DNA from 3 places in the Janthinobacterium sp. KBS0711 genome. Region 3 is predicted to be linked to each of the others. Evidence: predicted binding sites of a transcription regulator. Region 3 holds the regulator's gene; each other region holds the start of a gene.
What was found. The regulator FNR, encoded in region 3, switches genes on or off when oxygen is low (the NO sensors DNR and NnrR bind a similar motif). The targets are predictions, from matches to a motif close to TTGATNNNNATCAA.
Positions count from the first base shown of each region.

Region 1: a site for FNR is predicted at 2,046-2,059, ahead of VM94_RS12310 (bacteriohemerythrin). Genes of this name have one in related genera too.
Region 2: a site for FNR is predicted at 1,084-1,097, ahead of VM94_RS19150 (FliM/FliN family flagellar motor switch protein). Genes of this name have one in related genera too.

Region 1 is NZ_LBCO01000020.1:215,380-218,963, reverse strand. Features, by position in the region: gene VM94_RS12320 (PepSY domain-containing protein) at 1-1,230, shown strand, start outside; gene VM94_RS28215 (hypothetical protein) at 1,342-1,527, shown strand; gene VM94_RS28520 (hypothetical protein) at 1,679-1,834, shown strand; gene VM94_RS12310 (bacteriohemerythrin) at 2,135-2,533, shown strand; gene VM94_RS12305 (hypothetical protein) at 2,537-3,214, opposite strand.
Region 2 is NZ_LBCO01000033.1:100,810-104,393, reverse strand. Features, by position in the region: gene VM94_RS19155 (FliM/FliN family flagellar motor switch protein) at 1-43, opposite strand, end outside; gene VM94_RS19150 (FliM/FliN family flagellar motor switch protein) at 45-893, opposite strand; gene VM94_RS19145 (flagellar hook-basal body complex protein FliE) at 1,469-1,807, shown strand; gene fliF (flagellar basal-body MS-ring/collar protein FliF) at 1,868-3,584, shown strand, end outside; gene VM94_RS19135 (flagellar motor switch protein FliG) at 3,582-3,584, shown strand, end outside.
Region 3 is NZ_LBCO01000004.1:62,993-66,576, forward strand. Features, by position in the region: gene ccoG (cytochrome c oxidase accessory protein CcoG) at 1-710, shown strand, start outside; gene VM94_RS00855 (FixH family protein) at 773-1,297, shown strand; gene fnr (fumarate/nitrate reduction transcriptional regulator Fnr) at 1,424-2,182, opposite strand; gene VM94_RS00865 (response regulator) at 2,422-3,584, shown strand, end outside.

The DNA of each region.
Region 1 (3,584 bases), on a different contig from region 3:
TCGGGCCAAGCCGAGCGCCTGGCCCTGGAAAGCGCGCGCGCCCTGCAGCAGGCCGGAGTGGCCGTCAACGTGCAGTCGCTGGACCGGTTTGATCCCGCGCAATTGCGCCAGTACGAACGGGCCCTGATCGTTGCCAGCACCTTTGGCGAAGGCGAGGCGCCGGACGGCACGCGCCGCTTCGCGCGCCTGCTGCAAACAACAGCCGGCACGCCGCTGGCGGGCCTCGAATTTGGCATGCTGGCCCTGGGCGACCACCATTACAGCGCCTTCTGCGGCTTTGGCCATGCGCTGGCGCAACAATTGCAGGCGCTGGGCGCCACGCCCTTGTTCCCCCTGATCGAAGTCGACAAGCACGACCCCGCCGCCCTGGCCGACTGGTCCACAGCGCTGGCCCGCTGCAGCGGCAGCGCCATCGACGCCATCGGCGTGCAGGAAGAAACGTCGTATGCCGAGTGGCGCCTGGCGCGCCGCGTGCTGCTCAACCCGGGCAGCCTGGGCGGCGAATTGCATGAAATCACTTTGACGGGCCCGGCCGGCGCCACTTGGGAAGCGGGCGCACTGGCCGAAATCATCGCCTGCAATGCCGATGGCAGCCATGGCGATGCAGATAATGCCCACCACGCGCCCCGCAGCTATTCGCTCGCTTCGCTGCCATCCGATGGCGAACTGCAATTGCTGGTGCGCCAGGAACGCCATGCGGGCGAGGCAAACCAGGGCCATGGCCTCGCTTCCGGCTGGTTGACCCGTTTCGCCCCGCTGGGCAGCCCCATCCGCCTGCGCCTGCAAGCCAATCCCGCCTTCGCGCCCGCCCTCGTCGACGTGCCCTGCATTTATATCGGTAATGGTTCCGGCCTGGCCGGCCTGCGTGCGCATTTACGCGCGCGCCAGCGGGCGGGGCTGGCCCGCAACTGGCTGCTGTTTGGCGAACGCCAGCAAGCTTTTGACAACGTCTGCGGCGCGGAGTTGCAAGGCTGGCTCGACGCTGGCCACCTGGCGCGTCTGGACAGGGTCTTTTCGCGCGATGGTGAAATTCGGGAATACGTGCAAGACCGCCTGCGCGCCAGCGCCGGCGAGCTGCGCGACTGGCTGGCGCAAGGCGCCATCGTCTACGTGTGCGGCAGCCTGCAAGGCATGGCCACAGGAATCGATGCTGTACTGCAAGAAGTGCTGGGCCAGGATGGCGTCGACGCCCTGCTGGCGGCCGGACGCTACCGCCGCGACGTGTATTGATCTGGCTCAGCCGATTACCAGCACGGCCCGGCTATGTGGGCAGGCGCACAGTCAGCGCCGCCCATCGGACTAGAGTGTAGGCATTCCCACCCACTGTCTGCGAGGCTAGCCATGAAAAACCCCTGGATGAGCATGTACCTGAGCACCGCCAACCGCATCGCCAACACGGCGCGCGGCCACGCGACGGCCGCCGTCAAGCGCGAGGCGGCAAAAAATACGCGACAGTTGACGCAAGTGTGGTTCGATTCCTTCCTGCCCGCGGCGGGCAAGCCACGGCGCAGCCGCAAGGCCAAATAGGCCCCTGGCAGCAGGCGAACTGGTGCAGTGCATCACAGCAATAAGTTGAAGTTACGACCAGGTGAACTAAACTGCAAGCATGGTAGTACATAAGGAAGTGACCGGCAGGCGCCGCATCCCCGCGCCGCCGCCGGGACACCGGGAGACGACCATGTTGACGCTCAAAGTGCTGGCCTGCCTTGCCCTGTCGGCCCTGATGCTTGCACCCCTCGTGTTGAGGGATACGATGCAGCTATCCGCCGGGCAGCAGTTGCAGGTGCCGAATGTCGATGCGCAAGCCCTATGGGCCCACTGGCCCAAGCATTAATAATACGCGCGGCTGAGAAAACGCCGCTGGCGGCGTTGCCGTGCCTAGTCGTACATTCGTACTGCCTTCGGCACGGCGCCTTGCCAGCAACGTTTTTCAGCGGCGCTCGGTAGTGACGTTCACATTCAAAAACTGCGTTGTTGCCGGTGGGAATTTGTTTTCTTCACCGATCAGTTTTTCTAGTTTTCCTCAAACCCTCTCCACTACACATTTGATCCAGGTCATGGATTTCTCTCTTCGCTACGTCCACACTGGAACAGTCCGCTTCGCACCGTGACGGACTTAACCGGGAGCATCGGCATGGGTAAATCGCATTGGAAGGATGAGATGGCGCTGGGTGTTCCCGTCATCGACGAGGCGCATGAGGCGCTGTTTCAGGAGCTGGCGCGGCTGCAGCAGTTGGGCGACCAGCATTTCAGCGTGGCGTTTCGCGAGCTGATTGCGGCCGTCGAACGCGATTTTCGCGAGGAGGAGGATTTGATGGAAGAAATCGCCTTTCCCTCGCTGGCCAACCACCGCGAACAGCATGCCCGCGTGCTCAGCGGCTTGCACCATGCCTGGGCCGCCGTCGATGAAGGCGATCTGGAACAGGGCCGCCATGCGCTGTCGCTGTTGCCGCAATGGCTGATCTTTCACCAGGCCACCATGGACCTGGCCCTGGCGGCGGCGCTGGAACTGGTGCAGCGCCAGCCCAACTAGTTTCTACAGCAGCAACACCGTCGCCTGCTCGGGCATGACCACGCGGTAGTGTCCCGGGTATTTGTCTTCACCGTCGAAAATCTTGCAAAACACGGGCTGGTTGATGTCGTTGACGGCCGCCTCGTTCATGGGCAAGGTGGCGATCAATTGCTCGCCATCCATCAACTGCAAGGCGCTGCCCCGTTCCGCCGCGCAAAAGGCCAGCGATTGCACGTCGCTGGCGAACGGCCGCTTGTACCACGGCGTGATGGCCCGCACGGCGCGCCGGGCGTCGCGCAAGACTTGCCCCACGCGCGTGACGTTCCACGCATCGCGCGCCACGGCGGGCTGCAGCACGATATTCGCCGTCAGCTCGCCCCTGCCCTTGTTCACCAGGAAAGTACCGTCCTGCGCGGCGATGTCATCGTTGAGCGGCACGACAAACACGCCGCCGTCGGACACCTTGATCGGCATGGGCGCGCCATTGCCTTGCAAGGCCACGCGCACGTCGTCGATAGTGGCGCTCAGCTTGGCAGGAATCAGGCGCAGGGCCATGACCACGCTGCCGCTCGACACTTGCCACACTTTCCTGGCTGTCAGATAGCTTTCGCGGTAAGCCGTGAAGCGCACGCGCGGCGCCTTGGCGTCGCTGTTGGCCGTGATCGTCACCGTTTGCGGTGGCAAGTCTTCGTCTGCTGGCACCGGTACCGCTGGCGCTGACGCTGCGGATGTGGCCGGCGCAAGGGGTGGCGATACGGGTGGCGATAAGGGTGGCGATACGGCGGCGGCGGGCGGCACGCTGGCGCTCTGCAGCGGCGCGGGAACAGCCGGCGGCGGCGCGTGTTCCTGGGCCTGGCCCAGCGACACGACACACAACCATCCGGCACAAGCGATCCATGTACGCATGCATTTCTTTCAGTGAGGAAAATATTTTGTCAGCGCCTGCATTATCGCAGAAGGCCAGCCGATGCGCCGCCACTAGCCTGCCCGCACTCCTGCCTGCACTCTTTCGGTGCGTACGCTTGATTATTTGGCAAATATCACTTATATTGATAATGATTCTTATTTACAA
Region 2 (3,584 bases), on a different contig from region 3:
CTTCCAGCAGGGTCTCGCTCTGGTTGGTATCGGTCATATTCATATTATTCGACATCTTCAAATGAGGTTAAACAGAGCTTGCCCTTGTGTTCGGAAACAGCCGCTGTAAATAAACGGGAATCGTCGAGCATGACGTCGGTACGGCTCAGGCTGACGGGAATCACGTCGCCCACGCGCAAGTCAAACAGGGCGCCCAGCTGCACCTGCTTGCTGACAAGGCGGCCTTCCAGGGTTACCTGCAGGCGCGAAGCGAGCGGACGCACGCTGCCGCGCAAGGCCTTCTTCGCTTGCGCGCGCTCGGGCAGCAGGCCGCGCAGCACGTCGGCCATCAGGCGCTTGTCCAGCGAGAACCAGAACTGGCCGCTCTGCCCCGCCTCGACGTCGCTCAGGGCCACGGTGATGATCCAGCTGCCGCGTGCCGGGTGCACGCCGGACTGCACGGCGACCTCGGCATTGGTGTCGATGTCGCTGCTCTTGCCCAGGGTTTGCAGGTTTTTGTGGATGCGGGCAAACAAGCTGCCCACCAACTGTTGTCCGAGCACCACAGCGAGGCGTTCTTCCGTGGCCGTCACGCGCACTTGCGCCGGATCGGGCAGCGGCCCCTTGGCGCCGGCACTACCATAGCGATAGTTCAGCACGCTCAAGAGTATCTGCCGCTCGAGCGCAAAGCCCGGCTGGCCGGCCTGCGTGGAAAAACTCAGCCAGCGGTTCGCGCTGTCCTCGTTCTCGACGCGCGACAAGGTCACGGCATCGATCTGGAAATTACCCCAGTAGCGACGGCTCATGGGCTGGCGCAGGGCCACGGCCAGGTCGTCGCGCAGCTGCGCGCCGAATACATGCAGCAAATGGACAGGACGTCCAAGCAGACAGGAATCGAGGACTTGATGGCGCACAGTTTGATCTGTCTTAGTGGTTATCATGAGGGTCATGTCGTATTGCGGTGGCAGAACAAATTATACGGATCGCCCGAAATTAAATACAGCATCATCTTGCTCTTGCCGACAGGCTTGCAAGCAAACGATTGCGCATCGTATCGCATGCTGGATGACTACGGTGCTGAACAATACATGAAAACGCTAAATATTGCCATGTATCAATATTCCTTGAGGCAATCCTCTCTTTACTTTATAGTTGCCCCGAGGTAAGCTTATAGGGACAAAATAGTGATTTGCAGTGTGCCATTCCGCTTACCTGATTCCGGTTTTTTATGGCAGTTTTCAGTTCTTCTTATTGCCACCAGCAGAAACTTTTATCAGATAAATATTAGTTGTCATGGCCATGTAAATCCTGCCGGCGCGGGTTTGCTGAGTTTGTTTGAGTCTGCTTGAGCGGATGGTGTGGCAACTGATAAAACTGATGGGCCCTGCGGATCGGGCCGGGCAAATCGCATGACATGCAATTCTGCCGGAATGGCAACACCAGTAATTTCTGATTGATACGTCACCGCATATTGAAAGTAGAGGGCAAGATGAGCAACGAACTCGCAGGTCTGATCAAGGCCGATCTGGCAGCACTGAGCAATGACGCGCGCGCCCTGGGCGCCAGCATCATGCCGGCCGCCCAGTTCGGCGCACCGGAGCAATCGGGCTTCTCTTTTGCGCAAAGCATGAAAGACGCCATCGGCAAGGTCAACGGCGATGACCGCATGGCCGCGCAAAAAATGAGCGATGTCGACAGCGGCAAGAGCGACGACATGGTCGGCGCCATGCTGGCCAGCCAGGAAGCGAGCCTGTCCTTCTCCATGTTGATGCAAGTGCGCAACAAAGTCATGGGCGCCGTCGACGAACTCATCAAACTGCCTCTGTAATCTTCACGCCCTGATCCACGCCCAGCCTCCCAGCGAAAGTTACCCCAAGTGATTACCACCATGAAGTCCGCATTTGCGCGCTGGCGCCCTGGCGCCCAGCCCGCCATCCCGCCCGCCCTGCTGAAAAACCTGGTTCCCATCGTCGTGCTGGCCATCGGCATCACCGCCATGGTGACCATGTATGCCTGGCGCGACCAGGCCAACTACAAGCCGGTGTTTGGCGCGCGCGAAAAAGTGGCCGTGACGGACATGATGGCGACACTCGACGCCGAGCACATCCCCTACCGTTTGCATCCGGACAGCGGCCAGGTGCTGGTGCCCGACGCCGTGCTGGGCAAGGTGCGCATGCTGCTCGCCTCGAAAGGCGTGACGGCGCAGCTGCCGGCCGGCCTGGAACTGATGGACAAGAATGACCCGCTGGGCGTCTCCCAATTCGTGCAGGACGTGCGCTTCCGCCGCGGCCTGGAAGGCGAACTGGCGCAAAGCATCATGACGATGGACGCGATCGCTTCGGCGCGCGTCCATCTGTCGATTGCCAAGTCGACGTCGTTTGTCGCCAGCGACGGCGACAAGTCGTCGGCTTCCGTCGTCGTGGCGCTGAAACCGGGCCGCACCCTGGCGCCGGAACAGATCGCCGCCGTCATCAACATGGTGGCCGGCAGCGTCGCCAGCCTGGCGCCCACGCGCGTGAGCCTGGTCGACCAGGGCGGCAACCTGCTGTCCGCGCACGTCGACCTGACGGACGGCTTCGACGCTTCGGCCGCCGGCAATGAAGGCGCGAAACGCTTCCAGGATGAAATCCGCCACAACGTCATGGGCTTGCTGGGTCCCGTCATCGGCGAAGACAACTTCAAGCTCAGCGTGACGGCCGCCGTGAACAACGACCGCGTCGACGAAACGCTGGAAAAATACGGCGAAGCCCCGAAAGTGACGAGCGAGGCGATGCGCGAAGAGCAGGAACGCAACCGCACCGTGGCCGGCATCCCCGGCAGCCTGTCGAACCGTCCGCCAGCGGCCGCCGTGCCGGCACCGGCCGATGCCGCCAGCGCAGCCCCTGCCGATGGCGCGCCGAAGCCGTCCGACGATGGCACGGCCCGCAAGAACGCCACCACGCGCCAGTACGCCTACGACCGCAGCATCACGCAGATCAAGCGCAGCCGTGGCCGCCTGGAAAAACTCAGCGTGGCCGTCGTCCTCAACAGCGCCGCCGCACCGAATCCGAAAACGGGCTGGACCCCTGCCGAACTGGGCAATATCGAAAAAATGCTGCGCAGCGGCCTGGGCATCAACGCCCAGCGCGGCGACAGCCTGAGCCTGACGGCGCTGGCCTTCCCCGCCAAGCCGCCTGTGGCGCAGTGGTGGGAAGAGCGCGATACCGTCGTCGACTTCAGCGGCTGGCTGCTGTACGCCCTGGGCGCCGTGCTCGGCTACTTCCTGATCCTGCGTCCGATGCTGCGCCTGCTGACCTCGCGTCTGGCGCCGCCGCCACTGAAACAGCTCGATCCAGCCCTGGCACTGGGCGGCAGCAACGCCGCCGCCGGCGCCAATGGCGCAGCCGCTGCCGGCGCGCCGGCCTTGGGCGTGAACGGCAGCCCGCTGGCGCTCGAAGGCGAAGCGGCCGCGCCTGGCAACATGCCGGTCGTGCCGCTGCTGGAAAACTATGATTTGCCGCCGCCAGGCTCGGCGGTCGACGTGATGGTCGACCACCTGAAAGTACTGGCGGAAAAAGAACCCGAGCGTGTCGCCGAAGTCGTCAAACAATGGATGCAGAAAAATG
Region 3 (3,584 bases):
CCCTGATCATCACCTACGATGCCAAGCGCGGCGAACCACGCGGCGCGATGAGCAAGAAGGCCGGCAACAACGACAAGCTGGGCGACTGCATCGATTGCACCCTGTGCGTGCAGGTGTGTCCGACCGGCATCGATATCCGCAACGGCCTGCAGTATGAATGCATCGGCTGCGCCGCCTGCGTCGATGCCTGCAATACCGTGATGGACAAGGTCGAGCGGCCGCGTGGCCTGATACGCTACAGCACCGACCATGCGATGGAAAACAACTTCAATTCGAAGCAGATCCGCCAGCGCGCCATGCGCCCGCGCGTGCTGATCTACACGTCCATCCTGGCCCTGATCATCATCGCCGTGTGTACTTCGCTGGCCCTGCGCACGCCGCTGAAAATGGACGTGATCCGCGACCGCGGTTCGATGGGACGCGAAGTGGAAGACGGCATGATCGAAAACGTCTATCGTTTGCAGATCATGAACACCTCCGAGCAAACCCAGCATTTCAAAATCAGCGCATCCGGCTTGCCGGGCCTGACCTTGCTGACGCGCGAAGAAGTGACCTTGCAGCCGACGGAAACGCTGGGCTGGCCGATCCGCCTGCGCGTGCCGCACGGCGTCGGCGAGAAAGGGTCGAACAAGATTGCGATCGAATTGCACTCGTTGGACGACCCGTCGCTGCATGTGCGCGAAAGCGCGGTCTTCATCGTGCCGCGCTAATGCAGGAAGGCCGGTCCCCGCATGGGGGCTGGCCGTATACACAGAAACACAGGAGAAATACCATGTCCGACAGTCTGAAACTGCAACCTCCCGTTGCCCCGTGGTACAAGCATCGCTGGCCATGGCTGCTGATGATCGGTCCCGGCCTGTCCGTGGTCGTCGGCAGCTTCATGGGCTATATCGCGTTTACGCAGCCCGACGCACTGGTGGTGGGCGATTATTACAAGCAGGGCAAGGCGATCAACCAGGATTTGAAGCGCGACACGATCGCCAGCAACCTGGCGATGGATACGACCCTGTCGTATGACGTCGCTGCAGCGCGCCTCAGCGGTTCCGTGCACAGCTTCGGCAAGGCGTACCAGGGGCCGCTGCAGCTGCACCTGGCGCATGCGACCCTGCCGGAAAAGGATATCAAGCTGCTGGTGCAGCCCGATGCGGCCGGCAATTTCTCGGTAGCGCTGCCGATGCTCGAGCGCAGCCGCTGGCAGGTGCTGGTGGAAAACGACAAACGCGAGTGGCGCCTGTCCGGCATCTGGACCTGGCCCGTGCAACGCAGCATCGCGCTGCACGCGGATGAAGAGCTATAACGTACAGCGCCGGGAAAAAACCGTAGCGAGCGGCAGTGATTTGTGGCTGAGAAGCGCAGCTGTGCTAGAGCACAGCGAGCATCGCAGGCCGCAAAGCGCGACGCGCAGTAGGTTTTGACGGTGCTGTTATTTGCAGACGTCCGTGCCGGCTGTAATGGCCTTCAATTTCGCCGGCTGCAGGATCTCGATCTCGCGGTTCGAGACACGCAGCCAGCCTTCCTTCTTGAATTTCGACAATAAACGGCTGACGCTTTCGATGGTCAGGCCCAGGTAGTTGCCGATTTCCTCGCGCGACATGCGCAGCTGGAATTTGCTGCTCGAATAGCCGCGCGCCTCGTAGCGCGACGCCAGGTTGACGATGAAGGCGGCAAAGCGCTGCGTCGCCTGCATATTGCCCAGCAAGAGCATCACGCTTTGCTCGCGCGTGATTTCCTGGCTCATCATGCGGTGGAAATGACGGAGCAGGGTCGGCATATTGCCCAGTAATTGTTCCAGGCTGGAAAACGGGATTTCACACACTTCGCTGTCTTCCAGCGCCACCGCATTACAGTGGTGGCGGTCGGCGCTGATGGCGTCCATGCCCAGCAGTTCGCCGGCCATCTGGAAACCCGTCACCTGCTCTTCGCCGCCCGGATTGATCTGGTACGTCTTGAAGTGCCCCAGGCGGATCGCGTACAGGTTCTGGAACGAGTCGCCGATGCGGAACAGCGAGGCGCCGCGCACGATCTTGCGGCGGCGGCCGATGATCTGGTCCAGCCTGTCCATGTCGCCCACATCGAGGCCCATCGGCAGGCACAATTGATGCATGCTGCACGTCGAGCATCGCGCTCGCAACGCTTCCACGTTCACTGTGGGCAAGGTTGGAGTGAGTAGCGCTTCAGTCATGTCGGTACCTTTAAGAAAGTGCAACAACAAGTTTACTGCATACCGGGTTGCCGTGTGCCAATTTCACCGTAATTTCGGCGAATAAACGACGTCCAGCCTTTAATTATATGGCAACATCGTCAAAAGCCCATGCGGAGAGGGCAATTTGCGTGGCGGCGCTTGCCAAGCTGGGGTATTGATAGGAAAATTCCTGACAGCATTATCTGCCGCCTGTGCCGCACGGTACTGAAAAGGAAATCATGAAGCCTCTCGGCATCAAAGCAAAAGTCGCGCTGGCTACCAGCCTGACCTCGATCGCCATGATCGCCCTGGTCACCATGATCCAGGTGCAGCACATGCGCGACGATTTCACCCGCGTCCTGCTGAGCCAGCAATCATCGCTGATCACCCGCACCGCCGCCGAACTCGACGACAAGCTGGGCATGCTGCTGCAGATCGTCACCCTGACGGCACGGCAGCAGCCGCCGGAACTGATCGGCCAGCCCGTCCAATTGCGCGACTACTATTCGCGCCGCTCGATGCTGGTGCTGTTCGACGACGTGCTGGTGCTCGACGCGCACGGCGCCGTCGTGGCCGACATGCCGGAAGTGGCGGGACGCGCCGGCATCAACGTCGCCGAGCGCGAGTATTTCCAGACCGTGCTGCGCACGCGCCAGCCCATGATCACCGAGCCGATGCTGGGCAAATCGAGCGGCATGCCCATCGTGCAGATGGTCGCGCCCATACTCGCCGCCGATGGCCAGGTGGCCGGCGTGTTGATCGGCGTGCTGCGCCTGTACAAGGACAACCTGCTGGGCCGCCTGCGTTCGGAAAAGATCGGCAAGAGCGGCTATTACTTCATCCTCACGCGCGGCGCCGTGCCGCGCTATGTGCTGCACCCCGACACCAGCCGTTTGCTGCAGCCGCGCCTGCCGAACGCCAACCTGACGACCACCCAGCTGCTGAAGGACGATGGCGAAGGCACCATGGTCAGCACCAACAGCCGCGGCATCACGGCCGTCAACAGCTTCAAGCGCCTGAAATCGGTGAACTGGCTGCTGGCCGCCTCGCTGCCCCTCGACGACGCCTTCGAACCGTTCGACGGCGTGCTGTACCGGCTGGTGCTGTGGAGCATCCTCGCCTCGCTGCTGGCCGCAGCCGTTCTGGGCTGGGTCACCGTGCGCCTGCTCTCGCCGCTGGTGCGCCTGCGCGACACCCTGCAGGCGCTGCGCACCAGCGGCAGCCGCTTCACCCCCGTGCCGGTGCAGCAGCGCGACGAGATCGGCGAGCTGACGGAAGCGTTCAACGGCCTGATGAGCGAACGCGACCGGCTGCAGCAGGAACTCGAATCGCGCGCGGCGGAGCTGGAACAGGAACGCGACCGGGCCGAGGCGGCCAACCGCGCGAAGAGCGACTTCGTGGC